Regions from separate parts of the Marinobacter sp. UBA3607 genome, predicted to be linked through region 2. Evidence: predicted binding sites of a transcription regulator. Region 2 holds the regulator's gene; each other region holds the start of a gene.
What was found. Region 2 encodes LexA, which represses DNA repair genes until DNA is damaged. Its sites were predicted from a motif close to CTGTNTNNNNANACAG; they were not measured.
Positions count from the first base shown of each region.

Region 1 (12,360 bases), on a different contig from region 2:
CCGCCAGCGATGCGCTGTCGCCGTCTACCTCACCATAGTTCTGTTCCATGGTCAGGCTGGCAGACAGGTGCATGGGGTCGTTCACCGCAAAGTAAGAGGCCAGCCAGGAGCTGAGAATCATCACACCCTTGGAGTGAATGTTGCCACCCAGCTTTACGTCACGCTCGATATCCATCACGGCACCATCACCATAGTAGCAGGTTGCCGTTACCCGGTTAGACAAGCCGAACTCGAAACCGCCGGTAGACAGCACAGACAACGCATTCACCTGCCCCACGCAGGTGCCGGAGGTGGTGACCAGCGTGGTGCCGTCGCGAATGGAATCGTAGAACTGGTCACGAATGCGACTGCTGCGGTAACGGGCACTTTCCAGCGCCCGCTCCACGTGCACCTCGGTAATCAACCGGGCACCGGCCTGGCGGGCCCAGAAATCCGATTCACGCAGCAGATTGGCAATATCCGCGGCATGCAGAGATAACCGGTCCTGGTGGTCGGCCATACGGGCGCTGTGTTCGATTACCCGGGCCACCGCCCTGGTGTTGCAATGCAGCAGTTTCTTTTCCACCACCAGGCTGGCAATAAACTTGGCGTACTGCAGCTGGCTTTCCGCCGTGCGGTACATTTCATTCTCGAAGTCCGCCGTTACCCGGAACAGCTCGGCAAACTCGGAATCGTATTCCTGCAGCAGCATCCAGGTTTCGCGGTCCCCGAACAGCACAATCTTCACGTCCAGCGGCACCGATTCCGCCTCGATGGAAATCGTCCCGGAGAGGGTCAGTTCCCGCTCCAGGGAGTTGATCTGAAGGGTACGGGAGCGCAGCGCCCGCTTCAGGCCATCCCACACGAAGGGCTGCTCCAGCACCTTGATGGCATCCATCAGCAGGTAACCACCGTTGGCCTTGTGCAGGCTGCCGGGGCGAATCAGCGAGAAGTCAGTAAACACCGTGCCCTTGTAGGTGACGTTTTCCACGTAACCGAACAGATTGTGGTAGGTGGGGTTATCTTCCACCACCACGGGTACTTCGTTGCTGGTCTGGTGTACCAGCACATTCACGATGTAGCGGCGGGGTGTTTTCTTGTCCAGCGACGCATAGGCAATGGCCGCCTGTTCTTCGTCGTCTTCCAGGAATATATCCAGGTTTTCAGCCAGGTCTTTGCGCACCGCTTCCAGGTAGGCCGTTACGTCTGGCAGCTCTTTATACTTGTCTTTCAGCTCGTCAATCTGGTGGCCGGAGATGCCTTCCAGGGTTTCCTGGTTCAGGGCCTGTTGTTTCTCGGCGTATTCCTGCTCCCAGTCTGCCAGCTTGCGCAGAACCTGCCGGAGTTTCTTCTCCAGCTTGTTGATGACTTCCTCGAACTTGTCCCGCTGCTCCTGGGTGAGGGCCTGGAAGCTTTCCGCCGTGTGGGGCTCTTCGCCGTTCATAGCCACCAGCCGGTATCCGCCGGGGGTGCTGATGGTCAGGCGCACTTTCTTGCGCTTGGCCTGGTTGGCTACTTTTTCGAGTTCGTCTTCCTGCAGCTTGACGTAGTCGTTCTTCAGCTGCTCCGCACGCTCCAGAAAACTGTCGCCCTCGAAGGTCTGGGGAATCATCTTCACCAGCCGGGCCATCAGCTTTTCCATGTCCTGCTTCAACTGGGTGCCCTTGCCCGAGGGCAGCTTCAGCAGCTTCGGGTTACGAGGCTCTTCGAAATTGGCCACGTAACACCAGTCATGGCTTTGCTGCTCGGTGTCTACATGGTGCTCCAGGTAGCGCAGCATCATGGTGCGCTTGCCCAACCCGTTCCGGCCTACCGCATACACGTTGTAACCACCGTGGGGCATGGCCAGTGCGAAGCGCACGGCTTCCTGGGCACGGTTCTGGCCGACGATCTCAGCCAGCGGCTCAAGTTGCCGGGTGGTTTTGAATGGCAGCTCTTTCAGAACACAGGATTTGTAGAGTTGGTGCAGCGGCAATGACTTCAAGTTTGCTTCCCGTCGACATCGGTTTGAATGGTTTTGAACCCGCCATTGTAGTGTTTGCCAGACAGACTGTCGCCTACCGGTTCCGGTTTTATCCGATCAGGCCGGAGCAACTGCCGGGTGAGACGCCGGTCACACTTTTCATGTTGATCAATTTTCAGACAACCCGGCGCTGGCTACACTTGAGGGTCCGGATGGCTTCCGGAAACAACAAAGACAAAAAGACAGTGGATGCAGCCATGGCAAGTAAGCCCTCAGATCGCCGAATCAAGGAACGGTTTCCCGCCACCTGCCTGAACGTGCAGCTCAGTGAACGCGGCTTTTTTGGCCGTGGCAAGAACCCGGTGGCGGTGAACTGCCTGGATATGAACCGCTACGGCATGGCGGTTCAGTGCCCCCGGCCGGTCGAACCCGGCGCCCGCCTGTACCTGCAAATCCGCGGCAAATATATAAACGAACCCCGCGTAGCGGCCCGCGTAGTCCGCTGCCAGCCATGGCGCACCGGCTTCCGGGTGAGCGTTCAGTTCAGTTACTGCCTGGACCAGAAACGCTATTCCCGGGCCGTCGACAATGCCCTGTCACGCATTGAAGGCTTTTACAGCCGCCTGGCCGGCTAGGCCACCGCCTGCCCGCTTACCCGGCTTTACCAATCCACTGCACCAGATCCTCGAACAACATGGGCCGGGCAAAGTAGTAGCCCTGGAAGCTCTCGCAACCATGGCTCTTCAGGTAGCAAAACTGCTCCTGGGTTTCCACGCCTTCGGCCACCACGTTCAGCCCCATTTCCCGGGCGAGGGTAATCACACCCTTGCACACCGCCGCGTCTTTCTCGTTGGTGGTGACGTTGTCTACAAAGCTGCGGTCGATCTTGATGTTGTCCACCGGCAGGTCTTTCAGGTAACTGAAACTGGAAAAACCGGTGCCAAAATCATCAATGGCCGTGGCAACCCCCATGTCGTTCAGGGCATTGAGGATATCAATGGCGCCTTCGCTGTCTTTCATCAGGATGCCTTCGGTCAGCTCCAGCTCCAGGTGTTCCGGTGCAAGGCCGGTGTCTTCCAGAATCGACCTGAGCACCGTCAAAAAGCCCGGGCGGTGGAACTGCAGCGGCGACAGGTTCACCGCCATACGGCCCTTCAGCAGCCCCATCTCCAGCAACCGCCGTGCATCTTTACACGCCTGGGTGGTTACCCACTTACCCAGGTGGGCAATCTGGCCGGTTTTGATGGCCTCCTGTAATTCATTACGCAACTCCACACGCTTGGACAGCTTGGAATCCAGGTCTTCGGAGTACACCACATAGGTATCACGCCCCTGCTGCTTGGCCTTGTACATGGCCATATCAGCCTGCTGAATCAGCTTTTCCGGGCCGGTGAGCTGCTTTACCGGTGCTCCTATCACTTCCTCGCGGGAATACCCCGTAGAGAAAGTACCGATGCCGGGCCAGCCGTGGCACTGAGTACAAGGTCCGGGCCGTTGGGAATATTTACTGGCACATGCTCGTAAACCTCATGTTCCAGGTGATGAAGTGCAATAGCTCGCTCCACAGCCGGGCTGTCCGCTCCCTCAAGCCGGATCTCGAAATCGTAATAGTCCCTGGATGATTCAAGCGCCAGCAACTCCGCCACATCAAATACCGCGAGGAAATACGCACCCGAATCCAGGTCTGGCCGCACCAGGGCGATCGCCGAAAACGGCTTAGCCGGGTCCGGGAATATCCAGGCGCTGGCCAACCGTTCGTCGCGCGCATTGCGAACCCAACCCAACACTTCCGGGTTGACGGTCTGATCCATCACCCACAGCAGATCCTCAGGGTTACGACTCCGCCGCCACACCGGAGACCGACCATCCCGGAACAACATCAGGGACTTCAGGGCCGGCGTATCTTTGAAATACCAGCGCATTTCGGTTTGCTCGAGAGCTTCAGGCACTTCAAAGCCCAGCGACGCCCACCGGTTGGCCAGCCGATCAATCAACGCTACAGAAGACTGCAACTCCAGTTTTAGCTCGCTGGCATAGTACTGAATGGTAGAGCGGGCAATGTGGTGCCGCTCTTCATGGGTGCCCCAACTGGCAATGACCGACAACACAAACGTGCCAAATACGCCAGCCACCCCAGCAACTACGCCGTCTCGCCGCAGCATGAACGGTTTGCCTGAATCACGCTGCGCCAGGATGATCAACGCGATGCCAAATCCCAGGCAAAACAACCCGGCAATCAGCGAAAAACCTTCAACCAGACCGCCCGGCCCACCCATCAGACCCCGACGAACATTCTCCAGCACCGCATAGGAGCCAATCGCCAGGCCGAAACAACCGGCAAGCAGCGCATACAACCGCCCTGCTGCCCCGCGCAGCCCGATGAGAGATACGCTGGCCAGCACCAATTAAACGCCGTAGCGCCAGGATTTTCAGATAATCCCGGCATCCAGGCTGGCCGCCACAAACAGCCCCAACTCTTCACACTGGTCGGCAAATTCCGGCTGGTAGTCACCCCGGCACAGCAGGGGTTCCTGAATAAGTTTCCAGCGCAGGCCAGTGGTGATGCTGTCTATGGCGCGGCGTGTGCCGGTGCCATCGTGGCCGGCGCGAATATAGAAAGTAAAAGGCAGGCCCTGGGTTTTCTCCAGGCAGGGGTAATAGCTACGGTCAAAGAAGTCTTTGAGGGCGCCCGACATATAGCCGAGGTTTTCGGTGGTGCCAAGGATGATGGCGTCACAGGCGAGAACATCTTCGGGGCCGGCTTCGAGCGGCGCTTTCACCACCACTTCCACCGCTTCAATATCCGGGTTACGGGCGCCCTTTTCCACAGACTCCCGTAACCGCAGGGTATTGGGAGACGGTGCATGGGCTACTATCAACAGTCGCTTCATGTAACGCCTCCCGGGTTCTTACTTAGAGCAATTCACCGTTCGCTTCCACCGGCGCTTCTGCCGCCTCTTTCTTCACCGGCTTGGGCATCAGCTTGTCGCGAACCTTGGCTTCGATTTCGTTGGCGATATCCAGGTTCTCTTCCAGGAACTTGCAGGCATTGGCCTTGCCCTGACCGATCTTGTCACCGTTGTAGGCGTACCAGGCACCGGATTTGTCGACGAAGCCTTCTTTCACACCCATGTCCAGAACTTCGGCCATGTGGTAGATGCCCTTGCCGTACATGATCTGGAACTCGGCCTGTTTGAACGGCGGCGACACCTTGTTCTTGACGACTTTCACGCGGGTCTCGTTACCCACCACTTCGTCACCTTCTTTCACCGCACCGATGCGGCGGATGTCCAGGCGTACGGAAGAGTAGAATTTCAGGGCGTTACCGCCGGTGGTGGTCTCGGGGCTGCCGAACATCACACCGATCTTCATACGAATCTGGTTGATGAACACCATCAGGCAGTTGGCGTGCTTCACGTTACCGGTCAGCTTACGCAGCGCCTGGGACATCAAACGGGCCTGCAGGCCTACGTGGCTGTCGCCCATTTCGCCTTCAATTTCCGCTTTCGGCGTCAGGGCCGCTACCGAGTCGACGATGATGACGTCGATGGCATTGGAGCGTACCAGCATATCCGCGATTTCCAGGGCCTGCTCGCCGGTGTCCGGCTGGGAGACCAGCAGGTCGTCGACGTTTACGCCCAGTTTTTCAGCGTAGATAGGGTCCAGTGCGTGCTCGGCGTCGATGAAGGCACAAGTTTTGCCGGCTTTCTGCGCTTCGGCGATCACTTGCAGGGTCAGGGTGGTTTTACCGGAGCTTTCCGGGCCGTAGATCTCTACAATCCGGCCATACGGCAAGCCACCAATACCCAGTGCCACGTCCAGCCCCAGGGAGCCGGTGGATACCGCAGGAATGGCTTCACGGGGCTGGTCGCCCATTTTCATCACGGCGCCCTTGCCGAACTGGCGTTCAATCTGGCCCAGTGCTGCGCTGAGTGCTTTCTTGCGGTTGTCTTCCATTGTTACCTGCCCCTCACTATTCGATATGACGACACCGGAGGTGTATCCAGTGTTTTCCTGTATATTTGAACAGTATTAAAACATAAGCCTTGGCACAGACCAACCCCTGCCGGGGTGAAAAACATCACAGTGTTTTCAGAAACTCCGTAACCCCTTGCAACACATACAAAACCGATTGCCGGCGTACCTGTTCCCGGTCGCCGTCAAAGTGCTGAACACGGGTTTGCGTGTTGTCCGGGCCGGTTCCCCAGGCAAACCATACCGTGCCTACCGGCTTTTCTTCGCTGCCGCCACCAGGGCCGGCAACGCCGCTGATGGCCACGGCCACATCCACACCGGTGGCGCGAACGGCACCGGCCACCATCTGGCGCACCACCGGTTCGCTGACGGCGCCGTGCTCGGCCAGCACCTTTTCTTCTACGCCCAGAATGGCCTGTTTGGCCTCGTTGCTGTAGGTCACCAGCCCGGCCATCACATAGGCAGAGGAACCCGCCCTGTCTGTCAGCACCTTGGCCACCCAGCCACCGGTGCAGCTTTCGGCGGTGGCCATGGTTCTGCCCTGCTGTATCAACAAGTCTCCCAGCGCATTGCCGGCGGTTTCCAGTTGCTGATCGGTTGCTTGCATAGCCATCTCCAAGCTTCTGTTGCCAAACCCTTCGTTTCATCCCGGGCGTTATTTTCTTACAATCCCCGCTTTGACCCAAACGCACGATCAACCGGACGCTTCCATGCCAGCAACCCAGACCGATCTTTCCAAGCATACCCCCATGATGCAGCAGTACCTGAAGATCAAGCGGGAGCACCCGAACGAGCTGGTGTTCTACCGCATGGGTGACTTCTACGAGCTGTTTTACGACGATGCCAAAAAAGCCGCCGAGTTGCTGGACATTACCCTGACCGCCCGGGGGCAATCCGGCGGCAATCCTATACCCATGGCCGGCGTGCCTTTCCACGCCGCTGAGGGCTACATTGCCCGCATGGTGCGCGCAGGTCAATCCATTGCCATTGCCGAACAGATTGGCGATCCGGCCACCAGTAAGGGGCCGGTGGAGCGGAAGGTGGTGCGCATTGTTACCCCCGGCACCCTGAGTGATGAAGCCTTCCTGGAAGACCGGTGCGATAACCTGCTGGCAGCAATTTTCAGCCATAAAGAGCAGTTCGGCTTTGCCTCGCTGGATATTTCCAGTGGTCGCTTTGCAGTGTCTGAACTGGACAGCCTGGAAGCCCTGCAGGGCGAACTGCAGCGCTTGCGCCCGGCCGAGATACTGATCAGCGAAGACTTCCCTTTCGGTGACCTGCTGGAAGGCTTCACCGGTGTGCGCCGGCAAGGCCCCTGGCTGTTCGAGCTGGATTCGGCCCGGCGGGTGATTACCCAGCAGCTACAGGTGCGTGACCTCACCGGTTTTGGCTGCGAAGACCTGCACCTGGCGATTTGTGCCGCCGGCTGCCTGCTGCAGTACGCCCGGGAAACCCAGCGCACCGCCCTGCCCCACATTCGCAAACTGACACGGGAGCGCCGGGAAGACGCAGTGATCCTGGATGCCGCCAGCCGCCGCAACCTGGAAATCGACACCAACCTGATGGGCGGCCAGCAATACACCCTGGCCTGGGTGATGGACCGCACGGCCACCGCCATGGGTGCCCGGGAATTGCGCCGCTGGCTGAACCGCCCGCTGCGGAATGTGGAGGTGGTCCAGCAACGCCAGCAGTCAGTCTCGGCCCTGCTGGACGGTTTTCACTATGAACCGGTGCACGACCTGCTCAAGCGTGTGGGCGACATCGAACGGATCCTGGCGCGGGTAGCCCTGCGCTCGGCCCGGCCCCGGGACCTCGCCCGCCTGCGGGATGCTTTCCAGACCCTGTCGGAGCTTCAGGAAGTCCTGAAGCCCGTTAGTTCCAGCCATGTAGCCCGGCTGGCCGGAACCATTGGCGAATACCCGGAGCTTGCTGACTTGCTGGAGCGGGCCATTATCGAAAACCCGCCGGTGGTAATCCGCGAGGGCGGCGTGATCGCCGAGGGCTTCGACGAAGAGCTGGACGAGTTGCGCAACATCAGCGAGAACGCCGGCCAGTACCTGCTGGATGTGGAAACCCGGGAGCGGGAGCGTACCGGCATCTCTACCCTGAAAGTGGGCTACAACCGGGTGCACGGCTATTACATTGAAATCAGCAGGGCCCAGTCTGCCCAGGCGCCAGTGGATTACATCCGTCGCCAGACCCTGAAAAACGCCGAACGCTTCATCACGCCCGAGCTGAAAGAGTTCGAAGACAAGGCCCTGAGTGCCAAGAGCCGCGCCCTGGCCCGGGAAAAAGGCCTGTATGACGACGTCTTGGAAACCGTGGCCGAACAGCTGGCGCCGCTGCAGGATGCCGCCCAGGCCCTGGCCGAGCTGGATGTGCTGAGTAACTTTGCCGAGCGCGCCACCAGCCTGCGCTTTACCGCACCGGAGTTTACTGACCAACCCGGTTTTGATGTGGAAGAAGGCCGCCACCCGGTGGTGGAGCAACTGCTGGACGAGCCTTTTGTGCCCAACAACCTGCTGATGGACACCAAACGCCGGATGCTGGTGATTACCGGCCCGAACATGGGCGGTAAGTCCACCTACATGCGCCAGGCCGCCCTGATTGCCCTGCTGGCCTACACCGGCAGCTTTGTGCCCGCCAACCGGGCGGTGCTGGGGCCGGTAGACCGGATTTTCACCCGCATGGGCTCTTCCGACGACATCGCCGGTGGCCGCTCTACGTTCATGGTGGAGATGACCGAAACCGCCAACATCCTGCACAACGCTACCGAACACAGCCTGGTGCTGATGGACGAAGTGGGCCGTGGCACCAGCACCTTCGACGGCCTGTCCCTGGCCTGGGCCACGGCAGAGCACCTGGCGAAGGACATTCGCTGCTACACCCTGTTCGCCACCCACTACTTCGAGCTGACGCAACTGGCGGATGACCTGGAACATGCGGTAAACGTGCACCTGACTGCCACGGAGCATGATGATTCCATCGTGTTCCTGCACAATGTGCATGACGGGCCCGCCAGCCAGAGCTATGGTTTGCAGGTGGCCAAGCTGGCCGGCGTGCCGCAGGATGTTATCCGTAACGCCAAGGCCCAGCTGGCACACCTGGAAGGCAGCGCCAGCCCGTCAGCGCCGGCCCCGGAGCATGTGCATGAACCGGCGCCGAAAGCCGTCAAACAACCGACCAGCGCGGAAACGGTTTATCAGGGTGATATGTTCGCCATGGCGGAGCCAAGCGCGGTGGAAGAGGCCTTACAGCAGCTGGATGTTGATGGCCTGTCGCCCCGGGACGCCCTGAACCAGCTGTACGAACTGCGGGCATTACTGAACAAATAACAGAAAACTGGGCCAAACTTGATCTGTGTAATAAGGTTATAGCAGCCCAATGCTTGCGGCTACGGGGGCCGCTCCCTACAATATCGCGCACAAAATTATAGATGGGGCCGGATTTTCAGGGCTCCTGATGAGACTGAATATTCTACGAACCAGGGATCTGACTATGGCGTTTATCGTTACTGATAACTGCATCAAGTGCAAATACACCGACTGCGTGGAAGTGTGTCCGGTAGACTGCTTCTATGAAGGCCCCAACTTTCTGGTGATCGACCCGGACGAGTGCATCGACTGCGCCCTGTGCGAGCCCGAGTGCCCGGCGGAAGCCATCTTCTCTGAAGACGAACTGCCGGCAGACCAGGAAGCCTTCGTTGAGATCAACGCGGACCTGGCCGGCAAGTGGCCGAACATCACCGAGAAGAAAGACCCGCTGCCAGACGCCGACGAGTGGGACGGCCAGCCCGACAAGCTCCAGTACCTGGAGCGCTGAGGCCAAAAGCTGTCAGCAGCTACAAAAAAGCCGGAAGAGCGATCCTCTTCCGGCTTTTTTTATATCAGGCCTGTGCAGCCCGACTTAGCCCTCTGCCAGCAACTTCTTCGCGGCAGCAGACTTGTAGAAGCTTCCCAGCCTTCTGCGCACCAATGCCTCCACATAACCTTCCTTGTGCAGCACATCGATAATCGGCAGGCCCAGTTCGGCAACTTCCGTAACAATCACGTCCCGGGTCACCCCAATATCATTCAGCAGGTCCATCACCGGCCGGTCGCCATACTTGGCAAACAGGTGCTCGACCACGGCCCGGGCGCAGCCTTCAAAGTAGGCGGTTTTGCGGAAGTTCAGCCAGAAGTCATAACCCAGTACCACAAACTCCTGCAGTTCCACCTCGCCCAGGCCATCCTGAAGCTCGGCAATGGTCTGGTTCTCCAGTGATACCCAGGCCGCCATCACACTGTCACGAAGCTCATCATCGGTCAGTGCCCGATGCAGGAACTGCTCGCTGCGCACAATCAGCCCTGGCAGGCTGTCGGCCAGCCAGGCCTTGATGCGCCGCTCGAAAGTTTCATCCAGCCCCGGCACGGCCTTGTTGGCCATTTTCTTGCCGAACTTCATCACCGAACCCACTCCCGGCACCGAGCGGGTAATCAGGTTGTCTTCATACAGGTAATTCACCAGCCCGTGGTACACCACGTTCGACACCAGCTCCTGGTACACCGGGTGTGCCATGATCTCGCTGATGATCCGCTCCCGCTGCTGGCGAAGCTCCAGGGCCTCTTCGATAAAGCCGCTGGCCTGCTCCCGTGACAGGATTTCGCCCAGCGTGGTGTCTGCCTGAACCGGCGCTTTGAGCACTTCTGCCGCCATCTCCGCAGCCAGTTCCGGAATGCCGGCATCCAGCTCCATGTTCACGGCGATGCGCTTGATCACGCCCATTACCTGCTCGGGGCTGATCAGCCGGCCCAGCGGCACTTTTTCGGCATAGCCAAGCAATTCGTCCACTTCCTGTTCCAGGAACTTCTTCAGCTTGGCGCCTTTGAGGGCGGCCACTTCGTGCTTTACGTGGGCTTCAAACAGGGTATCGACAAGACTGGGGGCAGTTTTGCTCATAGAGCTGGCATCCTTTGGCTGAATTCCTGAAGTATGCCGGTGAGGCTAACACGGAAGCAGGCAGCTGGGGTTTGCCGGAATTACCGGCGGACCCGTGATTATGGGCCAGTCCGGCGACCAGCCCGACAGAAACAGACGGTTACTGGAAGTCTGAAAACTCGTGGGGTTCCGCCGCCAGCGCCAGGCACAGGCTGCCGGGGCCAACGTAGATGGAGCTGGTAATGCCCATCTGCGACAACAGCAACTCTACACCGTGCTTTTCACAGGCATCGCGCAGGCGATTCAGGCCCGGCAGCTCTTCGATCTCAGTCCAGCTCAGGCCGCAGGACAAACTCACATAGGGTGTCAGCAAACCGGCTTCCAGGCGGCCGATGGCGTAATTCATCACTTTCTCGACCGCCACGTTGAAGTCGCGGGTTTTGGCCACGGGCTTGCCTTCAACGCCCTGCCCGAAGATCACCGGGTTGATGTTCAGCACCTTGCCCATGAAGGCGGCCATCGCAGACACACTCTTGTCGCCGCGGCGCCGGGCCCGTTCACGGATGTAATGCAGGTCGCGGGGGATCACGCAGGTGTAGATCTTGTCAGTGAAGGTTTCCACCTCGTGGCGCAGGGCATTCTTGGAGACTTTCTGGTTGATCAGCCGCAGGGTGTGGGCCGCCAGCAATCCCTGGCCCGCAAAGATCTGCTTACTGTCGATGACCCGCATGGAGAATTTGCCTTCCCGGCCGGCGGCCTTGCGGGCGCCTTCGTAGTTGGCCATCACGGTGTTCATGGCTTCGGAGGCGTGGTCGAAAATCTGGCTGCGGCTTCGGGTGACGGTTTCACAGATGGCCACGTCAAACTGAGTGACAATCTTTTCCATGAACAGGTTGTGGATCTGTTCTGCGGAAAAGGCTTCGGTTTCCGCCTGGTGGCCTTTATCAAGCAGGCCGCTCTGGTAGAACTCCTGGGTACGCACCGGATCGTGGGTATCGATGTAGGTCTGGCCATCAATAATGGCCGTTACCGGCAGCACAAACAGATCGTGTTTGCGGGAAAATTCATAGGGTAGATCACAGGCGGAATCAACGATCAAACCAACTCGCATGTGCAAAAGCCTCCGGGGTTCGGGTGTTTCCTCAGGCGGGAGCACCCTTTCTTGTGATTATTCTGGAGACACAAGTCTTGCACATGCCGGCGATAATTTCAGCCGCCCCGTGAATCAGTTAACAAAAAGGCCCACGACAACAAATCCGGTAACCGAAAACAAAAAAAAGGAGGCCGAAGCCTCCCAAGGACACACAGTGGGTTGGTACCGCTGCTAGCTCAGCGGCACCGGGTTCAGAATTACTCGCTCGTCTCGGCGCCCGGCGCTTCCGGGTCAGAGGTAAACTTCAACAAGTGAGTACGCTCGATCAGGTAGTACAGGATGGCACCGGTGGCCAGGCCCCAGCCTGCGCCGTACACCGCCAGTACCACACCCATGGTGCCGGCAATGCCACGCTCGGTGTTGTTCTCCAACT
Region 1 is NZ_DFLY01000004.1:42,508-54,867, forward strand. It holds gene B2589_RS00960 (Lon protease family protein) at 1-1,963, opposite strand, end outside; gene B2589_RS00965 (PilZ domain-containing protein) at 2,200-2,577, shown strand; gene B2589_RS00970 (putative bifunctional diguanylate cyclase/phosphodiesterase) at 2,594-3,361, opposite strand; gene B2589_RS00975 (hypothetical protein) at 3,358-4,344, opposite strand; gene B2589_RS00980 (flavodoxin family protein) at 4,372-4,833, opposite strand; gene recA (recombinase RecA) at 4,856-5,899, opposite strand; gene pncC (nicotinamide-nucleotide amidase) at 6,024-6,524, opposite strand; gene mutS (DNA mismatch repair protein MutS) at 6,628-9,252, shown strand; gene fdxA (ferredoxin FdxA) at 9,416-9,739, shown strand; gene B2589_RS01005 (hypothetical protein) at 9,824-10,855, opposite strand; gene B2589_RS01010 (DegV family protein) at 10,995-11,945, opposite strand; gene B2589_RS01015 (solute carrier family 23 protein) at 12,185-12,360, opposite strand, start outside.
Region 1: recA (recombinase RecA) is a predicted target of LexA. The motif match lies at 5,957-5,972, and genes of this name have one in related genera.

Region 2 (12,360 bases):
CGCCACCAGGTGGACCTGTCTCAGTCCCGTAACCTGGTGATTGTGGGTGTTACCCTGGTATTCGGCATTGGCAACATGGTGCTTGGGCAGCTGGAAGGGATCGCCCTGTGTGCCGTGGTGGCGATTATCCTGAACCTGGTCCTGCCGGGCGAGAAAGAAGCCTGGGGCCGCAAGATCTACGAAAGCAAAAACGATTAACCGAAGTTCTCGAGGCGCTGCTGCACCTCCCGAAACTCCGTGTAAATCTGCTCCAGTACGGCCGGAGCCTGTTCCAGTGCTCCGGCCTTACCCAGCTTCTCCGCTTCAAAGCACGCCTGCCCCAGCCGGGGCGCACCAATATTGATGCTGCTGCCCTTGAAGCTGTGGGCGGTCTTGGCAAAAATGTCCGGGTTATTCTCTGACAGCGCCTGCTCCAGGCTTTCGATGCGGCTTCTGGAGTCGGCCAGATAGGCCTGGATCAGGACATCAAACTCTTCTTCCATGACATCCTTCAGTTCGGCCAGCGCCTCTTCATCAAGATGCGGTTTGTCGTTCATCGGTCAACTCCCTGTCGTGCGCATATCCCGATACTTTCTCAGAAAGGCCGCCGAAATCAAAGCCCCGCAGGTAAACACGGAGCGCTTTGGCGTCAGGAGGACGGGGTTTCTTCCCGCAGGCCGTACTTGCGCACCTTCTCTACCAATGTGGTACGGCGGATACGCAGTTTCTCTGCAGCCCGTGCCACCACGCCCCCGGTTTCATTGAGGGCCTGCTCGATCAGTTGCTTCTCGAGATTGGCCAGGTAGTCCTTGAGGTCAATGCCGTTAACCGGCAGCAGTACCGGCCCGTCCAGCCCCACCAGGCCGGGAATGGCAGACGGCAAGCCCTGATCTTCCGGCGCCCGGTGTTCGTCGTGGTCATCCAGGTAGCGGAACTTCCGGGGCAGCTCCTGAACACCAATCACGCCGTAGGGGTACATAATGGCCAGCCGCTCCACCAGGTTGGCCAGCTCCCGCACGTTGCCCGGCCAGTCATGGCGGCACAGGCTCATGATGGCAGCCGAGTTCAGCCGCAGGGAGCCGCGTTTTTCCTTTTCCATACGGGAAATCAGTTCGTTGATCAGCAGGGGAATATCTTCGACCCGATCCCGCAGGGCGGGCATATCGATGGGAAAAACATTCAACCGGTAGTACAGGTCTTCACGGAAGCGGGCGGCTTCGATCAGCTGCTCGAGATTCTTGTCTGCCGCCGCAATAATCCGCACGTTGGTGGGCCGGGAGCGATTACTGCCGATGCGTTCGAAGTTGCCATCCTGCACCAGCCTAAGCACCTTCACCTGGGTGTTCAGGGGCAGCTCGCTGACATCATCCAGGAACAAGGTTCCGCCGTTGGCCAGTTCACAGCGCCCGGCCCGCTCGGTGATGGCACCGGGAAAGGCTCCCCGTTCATAGCCAAACAGCTCGCCTTCAAGCAGCTCCGCCGGTATGGCACTGCAGTTTACCGGCACGAAGGGCTGGTCGCGACGATCGGAATGGTAGTGCAGGTTCCGGGCGACCACCTCCTTGCCCGTTCCGGATTCTCCGGTAATCAGCACGCTGACGTCCCGGTCGGCGACCTGCTCCATCAGATCCCGCACCTGTTGTATGCGACGGCTGGTGCCCACCAGGCTGCGAAACAGTTGGACACCCCGCTGGTGCCCGCGGCCGTTGCCCTGATCAAACTGGGAACGGTACACCTGGGCCCGGTGCAGGGAATCGACAAACTTGGCGTAATTCAGGGGCCATTCAAGGCGGGCGATAATGCGGCTGGCGAGATCTCTGGGCAGGTCGGCAGCCTCAGGCCCGCCGGCCAGCAACACCGGCAAATCCGGGGCGATGCGGGCAAGCTCCTGAAGGCTATCCTGTACGGCCTGGCCATCACCTGCCACCACGGCCACGGAGAACCCCTCCGGCTGATCCTCCGCATCCCGCAATTGCTCCGCCACGGACAGGTCGTCAGCAGCCACCGGGCCTTCACCCAGAAACTCCAGGATAGTAACAAGGTCCCGGCGCAGGTCGGGATCTTCACTCACTACCAGTACTTTATTGTTGTTGGGCATTAACCGGTATCTCTGTCAGGTATCAGCGTCGTGCTGCCCGCCGTGCCGCCGAGGCGGTAAATTCATTACCCCGGAAGCCCGGATCGAAATCGTAGGCCGGGTAACCGTTATCCAGGCCATCAATGTAATAACGCTGCGCCTTGAGGTCGTAGGTCATTTCCATGGTGGTCCAGAACACCGGCACACTGTAGTAACTGATGTTGTGGGCTTCAGACACGCGCCACAGCTCACCCTCTTCGTTGTACTCTTCGGAGGCCATGATCTGCCAGCTGTCTTCATCAATGTAGAACACCCGGCGATCGTAGATATGGCCAATACCAATGCGCCGCTTGGCTTCCACTACCCAGACCCGGTGCAACTCGTAGCGGGTCAGCTCCTGGTTGATGTGGTTCGGGCGAATCACATCCGAGGGGCGAATGTTGTCGTCATGCAGCTTGTACGCATTGTACGGCACCAGCAGTTCCCGCTTGCCTTTCAGCTCCCAGTCGTACTGGTTAGGGGCACCGTTGTACATGTCTTTCTGGTCAACGGAACGCAGCGACGAGGAGTTGGGCAGATCTGTCTCGTAGGCCAGGTTCGGTGACCGGCGCAAACGCCGTGAACCGGAATCATACCGCCATGCCAGCCTCGGTGAACGGACCTGGTCCAAAGTTTCGTGCACCAGTGTGATGGTGCCGGCCAGGGTGCTGGGCGCGATGGTCTCGGTTTTCAGGTAGAAGATCTTGTTGTCGATATCTGCCAGCTCGGCGCCAATCTGGCTGTAGGCAAAGTAGTAATCGTACTGGTTAACCACTTCGTTGTAGGCGCCATCCCGCTGGGGCGTGGCGGAGGCACTGCGGAACGAAACCTCTTCACCCCGATAACGGAGGATGTGATTCCAGATCGCCTCAAGCCCATTCTGGGGAATGGGGAACGGACTGGTCATGATGGTATTTCGCACGCCGTTGCCGTTATCCAGCAGCTCTGCGCTCAAGGCATTCTCGAAAGACTTTTCGTAGACATGCTCGGGGAAGGCTGCCGTCCGGCGCGTCTGGTAAACCGGCATAAAGAATTCCGGCCCGTACTGTTCCAGCATCCGGATATGGCCATCCGACAGCACATCACGGTACTGGTCCATGTTATCGCGAGTAACGGTATAAAGCGGCTTGTCTTCCGGGAACGGATCAATCTCCTTGGTTCCCACTCGCCAGTTTGCCGGTGGTGTTGCCAGGCCGCCGTTCCAGGCCGGAATAGTGCCTTCGGCATTACCGGCGCGTTCGGCACCGACCGGGGTGAGCTCATTGTTCAACCGCTCTGCTTCGGCAGGTGAAACCTTTGCCACAACGGATCCGGACAACCCCATTACTGCTGCGGTAACCGCCGCAACCAACTGGTTTCGCATCCCTCAACCTCCATTCTGAATGGTCGGGCGATCGACCTTCGCCCGAATTGCGGCCCTTTTTGCCAGTTTCAAACGACCGTTTCAAGTGAAGGTTTGTAGTTTCTTGTGAACAGGCACCTGTATCAACAGCAACCATCAAAGGGGAGGAAATGGGTGGACAAAAATGATACTATTAGCCGCTTGGCCTGATGGATATACAAGGGTGTGGTCTTCAGGCGGGCAACTGATCATCCGGCACTGCATGTGGGCAGGTATTGCATGGCTTCAACGTGGTATTCACTGGTTTCACAAAAACTGTACCTGGCCCAGGTACTGATCCGGGAATTTGACCAGCCAACAACCAACAATGCTGCTAGCACCGGACTGCCGGCAGCCGTGATCGGAGAAGCCCGGTCTCAGGCAGTGGCAGAAGTCCTGCTGCGAGCCCGCGACGTACTACTGACCATGATCGCAAGGCTGCACCAGAAAAAGACGGAAACGCCGCACAGCCTGGCCGAGTTAAAGGCGCTGTTCGACTACGACGTGGCGGAAGTCGAGACTCTCGACAGCCTCGCGCAGCAGCGGGACAGCTGGTGGAACCACCTGGTTCAGCTGGACAAGGCCCTGGGCCAACCACCAGCGCAGAAAAAGACGGTCTCTGCCGACAACATTATTGCGGTAGCCGCAGAAGAAGGCCCGGACCGCTCCCTGCAGGCACTGGAACAGACCAGGGCAGCCATGGCCATTTTTGCAAGGGAACTCGAAGAGCGGCACGGCGAGTGGTAGCAGCCCTGACCACGGCTGCACCGAAACAACCCGAATGACGACAAAGGTTTAACGAATGTCACCATCGTTTTTTGAAATTGTACAACTCTCTGACGGCGACTACGCGTTGCGCCGGATAGACGATGATGCCGCCCCACTGGTGCGCATTTCTTTTTCCGAAGAAGCCCGGGAAATGATGGAGAACCGGGATATGAACGTGGCAAAGGCCATGATTGCTGCAGGCATTGAAGCCGCCGGCAATATCGACTACGACATGGGCCATGACATGGACTGGGATGACGAAGACGGCGACGCGATCGACCCCCAGCCCAGCTATACCCTGCACTGACCGATACTGCGCCAGCCCTCAGCGCTGGCGCAAAATCACCCCGTGACTGTTGCCTTTCGCAGAAGCCTTTTGCAGTGAATCAAAGGCGGCGCGCCCCAGCTTGTTGGTCCAGAGCACTACCGCATGACAGGTACCTGCGCCCAGGGCGCGCTCTGCCAGCTGCTGGGCCGGGTATTCCGCGGTTGAACGCAGCACCAGGATCTCGTTCGCCACAATGCCGTGCATCTTCTGCCACTTGGCCACCAGCGCCTGGGGCGGATCAATCCACGCCAGCCAGCGCTTTTCCTGGTTCAGCTGGGTGAGCATGGGCAATAACAGCTGAAAGTTCTCTACCTGTCCTTCCGGCAGGATAATCTCCGTCACATTGCCGCCCAGGCCCGAATGACCCGCTGCCGAACCACCTGCAGGCCGGCGCATGCTTGCCGGGCGCTGGCCCGCAGAGATCGCTTGCGCCGGTGCCACTGCGGCCGGATGAAACGCCATGTTCTGATTGAAGCTCAACTGTTCCATAACTCACCTGCCTGTTCAGTGAAGATCGGAGCGCCGGATTACACCCACACCAAGACCTTCGATAAACAATTCCTGCTCACTCAGATCCACTTCGATAGGAGCAAACTCTTCGTTCTCCGCAATCAGCCAGACCCTTGAGCCTTCACGGCGGTAGCGTTTGACGGTAACTTCCTCGCCCACCCTGGCCACGACTACCTGGCCATTGTGAACATCCTGGGTGCGATGCACCGCCAGCAGGTCGCCATCCAGGATGCCGATATCCTTCATACTCATACCCCGAACCCGCAGCAGGTAATCTGCCGAGGGCGAGAAGAAGTCCGGCTTCAGGGTGCAATGATCTTCCACATGCTCCTGCGCCAGGATCGGGCTACCCGCTGCTACCTGACCAATGACCGGCAACCCCAGATCCGGCTCAGCCTCCGGCAGGCGAATACCGCGGCTGGCGCCCGGCACCATCTCGATCGCACCTTTGCGAGCCAGCGCCCTGAGATGCTCTTCCGCCGCATTGGCCGAGCGGAAACCCAGCTCGGCAGCGATTTCTGCGCGAGTGGGCGGATAACCGGTTTCATCCAGATATCGCCGGATAATATCCAGCACCTGGGACTGTCGGGCGGTCAGCTTCATGCTTTTTCTCCGGGGTTGTTCGTCCTGGTTTTTTATACAGTGATTTGACTATATACAGTGTTTTATCCAGTGTAAAGTCCCTGTGCAGTTTCTTTCCTTTGGGTAACGGGACACGGCGCAAGCCTGTGTTAAGGTGACCTGAAACGAAGCAAGGGGATGCAAACACTCCATGAACGCAGCCAATCGTTGCAAGATGCCGGAAAGACTGAAAAACCACGAAGGTGGAGAACGCCGCGTAGGGGTCGAAATCGAGCTTTCGGGGCTCGGTTACGAACAACTGGTGCAGCATGCCGCCCGCTTGCTCGGGGGGTCGCCGGAGCTGACCTCACGCTACGTGACCGCACTGGACACCGAACATGGCCGCTTTACCATCGAACTGGACTCCGATCCCATCAAGGAGCTGGACCTGGACGACGAGCGCCTGCCGCAATCCATCCGGGAGCTGGGCAGCCATGCCATGGATGTGATCGACTTTGCTGCCGAGAAGGTCATTCCGCTGGAGATTGTCGGCCCGCCGCTGGCGTTCTCGAAACTGGAACTGATCGAAACCCTGATGGATGAGCTACGGGAACTGGGCGCCGAAGGTAGCCGTGAAGCCATCTACTTTGCCTTTGGCCTGCAGCTGAACCCGGAATTGCCGGACCTGGAACCCGCCACCCTGGTAGCCTACCTGCAAGCCTTTGCTGCCCTTTACGACTGGCTTAAAGCCCGGCACCAGCTGGATATCAGCCGTAAGTTCACCACCTATATCGAACCCTGGAGCAGCCGGTATACCGAGAAGCTGATGGCGGATGACTATCGCCCGGATTTGGAAACCCTGATGCGGGATTACCTGCACTACAACCCCACCCGCAACAAGGCCCTGGACCTGCTGCCGCTGTTCGCCCATCTCGACAAGGAACTGCTGGCAGGCTACGTGAAGGACCCCAGGATCAAGAGCCGCCCTACCCTGCATTACCGTCTGCCGGACTGCGACATCGACAACCCGCGCTGGCATTTCTCCACGGTGTGGAATGACTGGGTGGTTCTGGAGCAGCTGGCCGCACATCCGGAAGACCTGGCCGATTTACGCAGCCGGTTCCGGGAAGCCCAGAAGTTCAGCTTCCACAACCTCACCCATTCCTGGCGTGAGACCACGGACAACTGGCTGAAACAACACGGTTATGTCTGATTATCAGGGCAACGACATGCCGATGGCAGAAGAGCTGCCGGAGAAACCGGGGCTGACTATCGGCATCAGTGGCCCGGTGCGAAGAAGCCTGGCGCACCGGCTGATCAACCTGGCCCTGCGCCTGCACGGTGCCAACACCCATTACATTCGCCCCGGCAGTCATACCGATGTGTCCCTGCTGGACGGGCTGGTGCTGTCCGGTGGCACCCACGTACACCCGGAGCTTTACGGGCAACAGCCCCAGGTAACGGCCCGGTACGATCGCAAGCGGGATTCCACCGATCACCGGCTGCTGGTTCAGGCCGAAGCCATCAATATTCCGGTGCTGGGCATTTGCCGGGGCGCACAGTTTATCAATGTGTTCCACGGCGGCACCCTGTGCCAGAACGTAACTCCGCTACGGGAACATACCCGCCACCGGCCTCTGTTGCTGCCCCTGCAAACCGTACAACTGGTGAAAGACAGCCGGCTAGGCCGGTTGATGCCTGCCACGGTGATTGGCGCCAACCGAATTCACAGCCAGGCCATCAAACGGCTGGGCCGGAACCTGCGGGTAACGGCGCTGGATAACGACCGGTTCGTACAGGCCATTGAAAACACCGGAGCCCAGTGGCTGATGGGCGTGCAATGGCATCCGGAATACCTGCTTTACCACACCGGGCACCGGCACATTTTCAGCCACTTTGTGCACGCCGCCCGGGGCAGAAAACTGGAAAGACTGGAAAGCCGATATTCGGCCTTTGATCAATAAGGAGTTTGATGATGGTATCGCTGAAACACCCCCTGGCACTGACCGCCGCCCTGTTAGCGACTGCAGCTGTGCCCCTGGCCGCCAATGCCGGCGAAGTCAGCCTGACCGGCGAAGGCGTGGTGCGTTACAACCCGGACAGCGCCCGCCTGCAATTCTCGGTTTCTGCCGAGCACAGGCAACCGCAAAAGGCTTCCGCCCAGGTAGCTGACACCATGGACAAGTGGCGTAGCGCCATCAAAAACTGGCGAGACCAGTTGCAGGACTACTCCGACGCGGATGTAAACCTGTATACACGCACCCTGCCGGTTCAGGAGAAAGGCAAGGAGCCGGAACGGGTCTCCGTCGCCAGCCAGACCGTGAGCTTCTCGATCAATGACCTGGAACTGCTGAACCCGCTGCTGGAGCAGGCCAATAAACTGGGCCTCCAGTACAACCTTGGCAGCCACCAGTTTTTCCATTCCGACGAGCAGGGGCTTGAGCAGCAGGCGCTGGCCCGGGCCATCGAGGACGCCCGAAACCGCTGCCAGTTCGTGGCGGAGCAGCTGGACAAAACCTGCGGCGAGGTGGTGTCTATCAACATCAACGGTGGGCACCGGCCCGTGCCGATGATGATGGCAGAAGCCAAGTCCGCCCGGGATACCGTCTCGAGCGTGGGCCCCCGTGAGATTCAGTCCAGCGTGAGCGCCACCTTCGAACTGGACTGAACCGGGTCAGAAATTACGGGTATAGAAGATATCGAGGGAGGCCGCCAGCCCGCTGGCCGCCTCCAGATAGAAATACTTGCCCAGGTCATAGCGCAGCGCCACGGTCGTGATTGGCTCGAAAATACCCACCCCGTAGCGCAGGCTGAGCTCGTCGGTAATGTAACCACTGGCCACTACGGCAGACTGGTCGCCAGAGCCTTCCGCTTCCAGGGTCAGGTTACGAATACCCAACTCGTCTCCGATACTCTGGGTTATACCGCTGGCCTGGTTCAGCCCCAGCGAAATCGCCGCCCGGCTCATCTGGCCTTCATCGCCCTGGCTCTGGGGCGCCCGGCCGAGAATGATGTAAGACAGCGCATCACTCTGGGGCATGGACGGCTCCGAGAACACTTCCGTGGTCGGCGCGTTCACCGGCCCGCTCAGGCGAATACCCGCCACAACGGTATCGACGGTGCGCACGGCTTCCACATCCAGGTATGGCTCGGCCAGAGACCCCACAAAGATTATCCGCGCCCTGCGCAGGTCCAGGTCTTGCCCGAAGGCTTCGTAGCGACCGTCCACCAACTGCAGGGTGCCGCGGGTATCCATGTTGTTGCCAATGCGAAGGGTGCCCTCCAGGTTGCCGGTTACATCAAAGGCATTGAAGGATACTTCGTCTTCACCCACCACCACGGTGATATCCATCAGCATGGTGCGAATGGCGGGCTCTTCCTGTTCGACACCGACAATGACTTCGTCCTCGGATACCGAAACCGCCGATGGCGGCAGGCCCTTGATTTCGATATCACCCCGGGGCACATCCACCCGGCCTGACACCGCCAGCTCACCGGCGCGGAAAGCAATGGTCAGATCCGGGCCCACTTCTACCCGGGCATAGGGCTCGACCGAAACCGGCAGCCGCTCGCCGCTGATATTCAGCTGGACTTCAGGTTCATCCTGCCAGTCCAGGTAACCGCCCAGCTCGCCACTGCTGCGATCGTTACTCTTCCAACGGCCGCTGATGTCGGCCCGGCTGCCCAGAAATTCCAGAACCAGCACGATGTCTTCCATGGGCAGCGGCAGGCCCGGGTCGAACACCCGGCCGTCGGTGAGCGCCAGTTTTCCTTGCACCTGGGGCCGGAACAGCGGCCCAGACAAACTCCCCTGACCATTGACCTCGCCGGCCACCTCTTCAATGCCGGCAAAGGCCGACAGGAAAGCCAGGTTCAGATCTTTCAGGTTGAAGCGGCCATCGATGGGCCGGCTTTCGGTATTCGGGTCCACCGCCAGTTCCAGGTCAAAGCTGCCCAGTTCGGGGCCCCGGAGCGCCATGGCCAGTTCTGCGGATTCAGGCTTTAGCCGGGCTTCCAGGGTCAGGGATTCATGCTGCAGGGTTTCCCAGTCATCCAGGATCAGGAACTCGAAGGCCCCGCCGCCAGCATCAAGACTGATCAGGCCATCGGGGCCCTGTTCGGTGAGTGCCAGGTTAATGTCTGCATTCAGGGACGCCTGCCAGCGGAAAGTTTCCGGGAACAACGGCGCCAGCGCCTGCATGGGGAACTGGCGAACCTGATAGGCGATCCGGGTATCCGGCAGCAGCTGCTGGTCTTCAGCACACACCGAGCTGGCCTGCCAGCGCCAGCAGTGGGCGCCAAACAACACTTCGCCGTCAGCCGTGTAATCCAGGCTTGCCGGCGCTTCCAGCCGCCAGGTTTGCTCCGAGCCGGGCACATCGATTTCGCCCCGGGCCAAGGCGCCCTGCCAGCTGTTCCAGGCTTCACCCAGGGCGCCGGCGAACGTCAGCGCCACCGAGGCTTCCGGGTGCTGCACAGTCAACGCCAGCTGGTGATCCGCCCGGGTACCATCAAGGTCTGCAGTCACCGCAGCCAGTTCCTGCCCAGCGACACGCAACGCTTCTGCGTTGAGGCTGGCATCCAGCACACCGCCACTGGCAAGGCTGGCATCCAGCTCCATGTTTTCAATGCGCAGCAGGTCCTGCCATTCGAATTCACTGGCATCAAGCGTCACCTTGCCCGCGGGATCCTGCGCCGAACCCGCCAGGTCCACCCTGGCCGAGAAGCGACCGGCCAGGCCGGGCAGCAGACGGTCCGGCTGCGGCAGGTTCACAGTCAGGCCCGCGCCCAGGCTCTCACCGTAGCGCCCCTCGCCTTCTATCCGGTTCTCCGCTATCGCCACCAGCAGATCCTGCACGCGCCAGTCGGTACCATCGCTGCTGAGCTTACCCCGGGCGGTGGCCGGCTCCTGCTGCCAGCGACCTTTCAGGTCCCAGTTGGCGGTCATTACCGGCAGGCTGTCCGGCACCAGCCGGCCCTCGGAATTGACTTCACCGTTGAGACTGGCTTCCAGCACCGGCACCCAGTAGCCAGGGTTGAACTGATCCAGCAGCAGCCGGGCCTGCCAGGCCAGCTGATCCGCGAAGGCCAGTTCGGCATCGCCGGTCAGGGAACCTGCACCGGTGGTCATATCCAGCTGTGTGATGCGAACCGCTTCCAGGTCCCCGTTCAGGGCTGCGGTAAGCTCCGCATCGCCTTGCGGACCTCTCACCGCCGCCTGTAAATCGGCGTTGTAGTTGCCATCGTTGTACTCAACATTCCCTTCCAGCCGGTTCACGGCAACCGGTGGCGGCTCCAGCCCGGGAATCAGTCCGAACCAGGGGAAACGGTCAAGGACCAGGTCGGCCTCTACCTGCAGGCCACCAGACCAGCTCGCGCTGCCCTGAACTTCCAGGGTGCCCGGAGCGTCGGGCTGTTCGCCAGAGGGCGCACTGGCCGCCGGCCCGGTCATGGTCAGGACCAGGTTCTCGACACCACCGGTTGTGACCAGGCCCCTGATGACGGTTTCGATGGTGCCGGTTGTACCGGGAAGGTTGGCACGGGTACGGGTACGGAAGCCCTTGGCAAGGGACCCGTCCAGCGACACCACCCAGTTTTCCAGGGTCAGGGTTTCCGGCAGGGTGTCGTAGGCCAGGAAGCTCTCTGACTCAATGGTGAGCGCCGCCGGCAACTGCGCTGCCAGCGGCTGCACGGTGCCGTTCAATTGTGCATTCAGGTAACCGCTGCTGGTTCCGGATACCCGAAGATCCCGCACGCTGCCGGCCAGGTTGGCTGCAATCGTCCAGCTGTCTCCGCTCGGGGGTGGCAACTGTGCCGTAACATCGAGATCCACCGGCCAGTCCCGGCGCATTTCAGCACGGCCACTGGCAGTCACCCGGATCTCGCCCAGCTGGTACAGGGCGTGGTTTACGGTAAGGCTGGCGCCGGATGCTTCACTGCGCAGCTCCACCTTGTCCCAGATGGGGCTGCCGTTTAGCTCAAACGGCCCTAGTTGTACATCCCCCACCACCAACGCCACCGGCAGGTTGATAGCGGGCAGGCTGATATCACCCCGTTCTGTTTCTTCGGCGGTATCGGAAGGCTGAACCGTGACATCGATCTGTTCGGCTTTCAGGGTATCCAGGCACAGGGTCTTTTCGAACAGGCAGCTGGGAGACCAGTCCACTTCCGGCGCCAGCAACAGTACTTCCACGCCATAGCCGCGCCATTCCAGCCGTTCCGCCTGCCACTGGCCCAGCAGGGAACCCTGGTCCGCCTCGGTTTGCAGCCCGGGAATCTGGTCAATGGTCCAGGCGGTGCCGGCATCGGTCAGAAGCGCCAGCAAAACAATAGCCACCAGCACCAGGGGCAACAGCAACACCAGCAACACAATCACCAGTGGCCAGAACCACCAGCGTTTGTGTCGGGGCGGCCTGGCTGGCACTGCGCCATGCTCCGGCTGCGGAGGTGTCTGATTCGTTTCGGTCACAGTTCCGGCCCCATGGAGAAGTGAATCCGCCAGCCGCCGCCGAACTGGTCATCCATACCCTTGGCCACATCCAGGCGCAAAGGGCCCACCGGGCTCACCCAGCGAATGCCCATACCCACGCCGGTGGCCAGGGGATCAAAGACATCATCCACGGCATTACCCTCATCAATAAAGGCCGCCACACGCCAGTTGCGGACAAACTCATACTGGTATTCGGCGCTTCCCACCACCATATAACGACCACCGAT
Region 2 is NZ_DFLY01000024.1:67,823-80,182, forward strand. It holds gene B2589_RS09120 (uracil-xanthine permease family protein) at 1-198, shown strand, start outside; gene B2589_RS09125 (Hpt domain-containing protein) at 195-536, opposite strand; gene B2589_RS09130 (sigma-54 dependent transcriptional regulator) at 629-2,077, opposite strand; gene B2589_RS09135 (DUF1329 domain-containing protein) at 2,100-3,458, opposite strand; gene B2589_RS09140 (DUF6586 family protein) at 3,717-4,223, shown strand; gene B2589_RS09145 (hypothetical protein) at 4,279-4,551, shown strand; gene B2589_RS09150 (cell division inhibitor SulA) at 4,570-5,061, opposite strand; gene lexA (transcriptional repressor LexA) at 5,077-5,685, opposite strand; gene B2589_RS09160 (amidoligase family protein) at 5,855-6,856, shown strand; gene B2589_RS09165 (gamma-glutamyl-gamma-aminobutyrate hydrolase family protein) at 6,849-7,607, shown strand; gene B2589_RS09170 (SIMPL domain-containing protein) at 7,616-8,311, shown strand; gene B2589_RS09175 (translocation/assembly module TamB domain-containing protein) at 8,318-12,067, opposite strand; gene B2589_RS09180 (autotransporter assembly complex protein TamA) at 12,109-12,360, opposite strand, start outside.

Region 3 (7,236 bases), on a different contig from region 2:
CTTCGCCCATACGCAGGGCTGTGCCGGAGGGGGCGTCTTTTTTGTGGCGGTGGTGGGCTTCGATGATTTCCACGTCGTAGTCGTCGCCCAGGGTCGCAGCGGCGGTGCGCAGGAGGTTGAGGACGACGTTAACGCCCACGCTCATGTTGGGAGCGAAGACGACCGGGGTGGATTCAGCGGCCAGGGCGAGCTGTTCTTTTTCGGCGTCGGTCATGCCGGTGGTGCCGATGACCAGCATCTTGCCGTTAGCGCTGCAGAACTTGGCGTTTTCCAGGGTTAGATCCGGGAAGGTGAAGTCCACCAGTACGTCGAAGTCGTCTTTGACGTCGTCCAGGCTGCCAGCCATTTTTACGCCGGTTTTGCCAACGCTGGTCATTTCGCCGGCGTCGGCGCCGATCAGGCTGCTGCCCGGCTCGACGATGGCGGCGCCGAGTTCAAGGCCCTCGGTGCCGTCTACCGCTTCGATCAGTACCTTGCCCATGCGCCCGGCGGCGCCAATGATTGCTACCCGCATCTGTTCTGCCCTCAGAATTTCATTTCGTCGAAGAAGTTTTTCACACCCTCAAACCAGGAGGTTTTCTTCGGAGCATGATGGGTGCCGTTGCTGCCGTCCAGCGTTTGCTGGAATTCTTCCAGCAGTTCTTTCTGGCGCTTGGTCAGTTTCACCGGGGTTTCCACCATCACCCGGCACAGCATGTCGCCGGCAGGGCCACCACGCACCGGGCTAACGCCTTTGTTGCGCAGGCGGAAAAGCTTGCCGGTCTGGGTTTCGGCCGGGATTTTCAGTTTCACGCGGCCATCCAGCGTAGGCACTTCCAGCTCACCACCCAGGGCAGCATCCACGATGCTGATGGGCACTTCGCAGTACAGGTTGCGGCCGTCGCGGGTGAAGATGGAGTGTTCACGCACAGCCACCTGAACGTACAGGTCGCCTGGCGGGCCACCATCTACGCCCATTTCCCCTTCGCCAGACAGGCGGATGCGGTCGCCGGTATCCACGCCGGGCGGCACTTTGACCGACAGGGTTTTGTCCTGGCGAACACGACCCTGACCGTGGCAGGCCTTGCAGGGATCCTTGATGATCTGGCCAGAGCCACGGCATGTCGGACAGGCCTGCTGCACGGTGAAGAAGCCCTGCTGCATGCGTACCTGACCCATGCCCTGACAGGTGCCACAGGTTTCCGGCCGGGAGCCTTTCTCGGCGCCACTGCCTTCACAGACGTCACATTCCTTGTGGCCCGGAATCTTGATTTCGACGGACTTGCCCTTAACGGCTTCTTCAAGGTCCAGCTCCAGGGTGTAGCGCAGGTCTGAGCCACGGGTATTGCGGCCACGACCGCCACCACCACCGAAGATATCGCCAAACACGTCTCCGAAGATGTCGGAGAAGCTGCCGCCACCGCCGAAGCCACCGGCACCGGCCTGGCCGTCTACACCGGCATGACCGAACTGGTCATACGCAGCACGCTTGCCGGAGTCAGCGAGCACCTCGTAGGCTTCGGTGGCCTCTTTGAATTTACTGTCGGCATCCTGGTCATCCGGGTTACGGTCTGGATGGTATTTCATCGCGAGCTTCCGATATGCCCGCTTTATTTCCTTCTCATCCGCTCCCCGGGCAACCCCGAGTACTTCGTAATAATCGCGCTTGGCCATACTTCAAAACCCTGTTGCTATAACGCGGAAAACGCGGGGCTACCCCCGCGTTTTCCAACTGCCTGATGTACTTCGGATTTACTTCTTGTCGTCGTCTTTGACTTCTTCGAACTCGGCATCAACCGCGTCGTCTGCAGCTTGGGCACCTTCCTGCCCGTCGGCCTGCTGCGCCTGGTCAGCCTGATCCGCGTACATTTTCTGGGCCAGCTCGGAAGAGACTTCAGTCAGCTTCTGGGTCTTGGCTTCGATATCTTCCTTATCGGTGCCCTTCAGAGCTTCTTCGAGGTCCTTGATGGCGCCTTCGATGGACTCTTTCTCAGCCTCGGTGACTTTGTCGCCGGCTTCGGTCAGGGTCTTGCGTACAGCGTGAACCATGGCGTCGCCCTGGTTACGAGCCTGTACCAGCTCTTCGAACTTGCGATCTTCCTCGGCGTTGGCCTCGGCATCGCGCACCATTTTCTCGATTTCGTCATCGTTCAGGCCGGAAGAGGCCTTGATTACGATGGACTGCTCTTTACCGGTCGCCTTGTCTTTGGCAGACACGTTCAGGATACCGTTGGCATCGATGTCGAAAGTCACTTCGATCTGCGGTACACCGCGGGGTGCCGGCGGAATGTCGGCCAGGTCGAAACGACCCAGTGACTTGTTCTGTGCCGCCTGCTTACGCTCACCCTGAACAACGTGGATGGTTACCGCAGTCTGGTTGTCGTCCGCTGTGGAGAAGGTCTGCGATTTCTTGGTCGGAATCGTGGTGTTCTTCTCGATCAGCGGAGTGGCCACACCACCCATGGTTTCGATACCCAGGGTCAGCGGGGTGACGTCCAGCAGCAGTACGTCTTTCACGTCGCCAGACAGTACCGCACCCTGAATGGCAGCACCCATGGCTACGGCTTCGTCCGGGTTTACGTCTTTGCGCGGCTCTTTGCCGAAGAATTCCTTAACCTTCTCCTGCACCAGCGGCATACGGGTCTGACCGCCCACCAGGATAACTTCGTCGATTTCAGAGGCCTTCATGCCAGCGTCCTGCAGAGCCACTTTACAGGGCTCGAGGCTGCGCTGAACCAGCTCTTCTACCAGCGATTCCAGCTTGGCGCGGGTCAGTTTCACGTTCATGTGCTTGGGACCAGACGCATCTGCAGTGATGTACGGCAGGTTTACGTCGGTCTGCTGGCTGCTGGACAGCTCGATCTTGGCCTTTTCGCCGGCTTCCTTCAGGCGCTGCATTGCCAGGGAGTCACCGCGCAGGTCGATGCCGCTGTCTTTCTTGAACTGGTCCGCCAGGTATTCGATGACCTTCATGTCGAAGTCTTCACCACCCAGGAAGGTGTCACCGTTGGTAGCCAGCACTTCAAACTGGTGCTCACCGTCTACGTCGGCAATCTCGATGATGGACAGGTCAAAGGTACCACCGCCCAGATCGTAGACCGCCACGGTACGGTCGCCGCTCTGCTTGTCCATGCCGTAGGCCAGCGCTGCGGCGGTCGGCTCGTTGATGATCCGCTTAACTTCCAGGCCGGCAATCCTGCCTGCATCTTTGGTGGCCTGGCGCTGGCTGTCGTTGAAGTAAGCCGGCACGGTGATAACCGCTTCGGTTACTGTCTCGCCCAGGTAGTCTTCTGCAGTCTTCTTCATTTTCTTGAGGACTTCGGCAGAAACCTGCGGCGGAGCCATCTTCTGGCCTTTCACTTCTACCCAGGCATCGCCATTGTCAGCCTTGGCGATCTTGTACGGCACCATCTTGATGTCTTTCTGAACCACGTCGTCTTCAAAGCGACGACCGATCAGACGCTTGATGGCGTACAGGGTATTTGCCGGGTTGGTGACCGCCTGGCGCTTGGCAGACTGGCCGACCAGTGTTTCGTTATCGTCTGTGTAGGCAATGATGGACGGGGTGGTACGATCACCCTCGGCATTCTCGATTACCTTTACCTTGTCACCATCCATGATGGCCACGCAGGAGTTGGTGGTTCCCAGGTCGATACCAATAATTTTGCTCATCGAATCACTCCAAGATCTTTCTGAATTCTGCTCCGGAGTGAGACCACCCCGGCTGTCGCTGTTTAATCGCTATATTGGCGCTTTCAGCGGCTTTTCAAGCCCCGGCGGCGCCTTTTTTGATCAATTTTCTGCTTTTGCTACTACAACCATGGCCGGACGAACAACACGGCCGTTCAGCAGATAACCCTTCTGCACCACCGCCACCACACTATTGGGCTCGGCGTCCGGGGCCGGCACCATAGACATGGCTTCGTGCTGCTGCGGGTCGAACGGTTCACCCACCGGGTTCACCTGCTCCACGTTGAATTTCTTCAGGCTGCTCATGAACAGGCTGAGGGTCATTTCCGCGCCTTCGCGGATAGAAGCCACCAGTTCGCTGGCGTCTTCCTGCCCTTCCGTGCTTTCCACGGCCTTCTCCAGACTGTCGGCCACCGGCAGCAATTCCTTGACGAATTTTTCCAGCGCAAACTTGTGCGCCTTTTCCACGTCGATCTCGGCCCGGCGGCGCACGTTCTGCATTTCTGCCTGGGAGCGCAACGCCTGGTCCTGGTACTCCTGCAGCTTGGCCTTCAGGGCATCCAGCTCGGAACCCTCCTGCCCCGCCTCGCCAGCTTCCGGCTCGGCATCAGCCTGTTCCGCCTGTGCGGCTTCGTTCAGCTCTTCTTCTACCTGTTCGTTGCGCTTTTCGTCAGCACTCATGACAACTCCTGATGGATTTTCCCAGGGCCCGAAGGCCTGCGGCTGGTTTAAGCCCCGCCCGTTTCAGGGCAGGAAAATACGACTTTGCGAACGGATATGGGGCCCGCCGGGCGGGTTTCAACCTTCCGGGATACATTCTTTACAAATTCGGGGCACAGGTTATTTGCAAACAGAAAAAACCCTGTATATATTCACAGCAACTGTATGGAATCACAGTATTCGAAATTTTCAGAGACAACAGACTCTGAACGGAGGTAATCGGCATGCTTATCCAACTTACGGTCTCGAACTACGCCATTGCTGAACGGGTTGAACTGCAGTTCAGCAAGGGTATGACAGCACTCACCGGCGAAACCGGTGCCGGCAAGTCTATCGTTCTGGATGCCCTGGGCCTGGCCATGGGCGGCCGCGCAGATGCCGGAGCTGTGCGCCACGGGGCCGAGCGTGCCGATATCAACGCCAGTTTCGATATTTCGAGAATTCCGGAAGCCCGGCAATGGCTTGAAGCCCACGAGCTGGATGACAAGGAAGACTGCATCCTGCGCCGCACCATCCGCAAAGACGGCCGCAGCAAGGCATTTATCAACGGTCAGCCCTGCCCGCTGTCCCAGCTCAAAGAACTGGGCGGCCTGCTGATGGACATCCACAGCCAGCACCAGCACCAGTCACTGCTACGCAAAGACACCCACCGCAAACTGCTGGACGAGTTCGCCGGCGCCGAACAACTCGCCGACCAGGCCCGCACCGCCTGGAAAGTCTGGAACGCCACCCGCCAGAAACTGGCACAGCGCCGGCACAATGCCGACGAAGCCGAGGCCAGGCTGCAACTGCTTCGCTACCAGGTAGAGGAACTGGACCGGCTGGCACTGGAAGACGGCGAACAGGAGGCCCTTGAGCAGGAGCAGGCCCAGCTGAGCCAGGCGGATGCAGTACTGCACAGCAGTCACCAGGCAGCCCTGCTCTGCACCGAAGATGACACCAGCGCAGCCGCCCTGGTACGCCAGGCCCTGCAGCAACTGGAGCAACTGCCGCTGGAAGTCCCGGCACTGGCCGATACCCTGCAGATGCTGAACGAAGCACAGATCCAGATTTCCGAAGCCGGCGACAACCTGCGCCGGTTTGTTGACGACTATGAAGCCGACCCGGCGCGGTTAGCCGAGGTGGAAGAACGCCTGAGCGCCATTTACCAGATGGCCCGCAAGCACCGGATTACCCCGGAAGAGTTGCCGGAACTGCACCAGCGCCTGGCTGCAGAACTGGCCGAACTGGACGGCGGCGAAGGCAGCCTGGAACAGCTTGAAGCTGAGCTGGAAAACCTGCGCAAACAATTCGATGAGCTGGCAGCACAGCTGTCTGCCAAACGGGAACAGGCCGCCATGGAACTAGACCAGCGGATTGCCCGGGAACTGGCCCAGCTAAGCATGCCCAACATGCAGTTTGTCACCCACCTGAGCGGCAATACTGACAACGAGCCGGCACCCCATGGCATGGAAGATATCGAATTCCTGGTCAGCGCCAACCCCGGCCAGCCGGCGCGCCCACTGGCCAAGGTGGCCTCCGGCGGTGAATTGTCACGGATCAGCCTGGCCATCCAGGTGGTTGTGGCACAAACCTCCACAACACCCACGCTGGTGTTCGATGAAGTGGACGTAGGTATTGGCGGCGGCACTGCCGAAGTGGTGGGCCGACTGCTGCGGTCACTGGGGGATAACGGCCAGGTACTGTGTGTGACTCACTTGCCGCAGGTGGCCGCCCAGTGCCATCAGCACCTGTTTGTCAGCAAGTTTACTGAGAAAGAAGCGACTTACTCGCGCATTGAGGCACTGGATGACCAGGGCAGGATCAGCGAGGTAGCAAGAATGCTGGGTGGCGTGGACATGACCGAGCACACCATTGCCCATGCCCGGGAGATGTTCGTAAAGGGCCAGGCGACCCATCACTGAAATCCCCTCTCGATTCGGAGAGCTTCGGGGCCGGCACTTGCTGGCCCCTTTTTTTATCGTTTGATTACTTCTTGCCGGAGTTCAGAGGTTTTACGTACAGGATCAGGCTGTGATCGACAATCTCGTAGCCGTGTTCTGCCGCAATCTTCTGCTGACGCTCTTCGATGATCTCGTCCACAAACTCGATCACTTCACCGGTCTGGGTGCAGACCATGTGGTCGTGGTGATCGTCACCGGCCATTTCGAACACCGCATGGCCGCCTTCAAAGTTGTGGCGCAATACCAGGCCAGCTGTCTCAAACTGGGTCAGCACCCGGTAAACGGTCGCAAGGCCCACATCGTCACCCTGATCGAGCAACTTCTTGTAGACGTCTTCAGCACTCAGGTGATGCTCCTTGGCGTTCTCCAGAATATTGAAGATTTTCACCCTGGGCAGAGTAACCTTAAGACCGACTTTTCGTAATTCGGCGTTTTCAGATGGCATGCTACTATTCACTCGTTGGTGTGCCTTACGGCTTCCGGTATGATGAAGCCGCCGTTCAACGGTTAAACCCGTTTCACACCTGCCAAAGGCAGGCGATTTCAAGATAGAGGATTTCCCCTGGCGATGCAAAAGCTCACCGCTATCATTCTTATTGGCATTTTATCCTTGTCAGGCTGCGTCTTCCCCGGCGTTTACAAGATCAACGTACAGCAGGGAAACATTGTTACCGACGAAGAGCTGACTGAACTCTCCGAAGGCATGCCACGCAGCCAGGTACACGCGGTACTGGGCAGCCCGCTGATGCTGAACCCGGTCGATCCTTCCAGGGAATACTACGTGTACACCTTCCAGCGCCGGGGTGGTGACATCGAAGAACAACGCATCATCGTTTACTACAACGGCGACCAGTACAGCCACTACGAAGCCCAGCTGCTGGAAGAAACCCCGGCCTACTAAGCT
Region 3 is NZ_DFLY01000025.1:371-7,606, forward strand. It holds gene dapB (4-hydroxy-tetrahydrodipicolinate reductase) at 1-514, opposite strand, end outside; gene dnaJ (molecular chaperone DnaJ) at 526-1,653, opposite strand; gene dnaK (molecular chaperone DnaK) at 1,732-3,651, opposite strand; gene grpE (nucleotide exchange factor GrpE) at 3,772-4,350, opposite strand; gene recN (DNA repair protein RecN) at 4,614-6,293, shown strand; gene fur (ferric iron uptake transcriptional regulator) at 6,358-6,777, opposite strand; gene B2589_RS09335 (outer membrane protein assembly factor BamE) at 6,901-7,233, shown strand.
Region 3: recN (DNA repair protein RecN) is a predicted target of LexA. The motif match lies at 4,532-4,547, and genes of this name have one in related genera.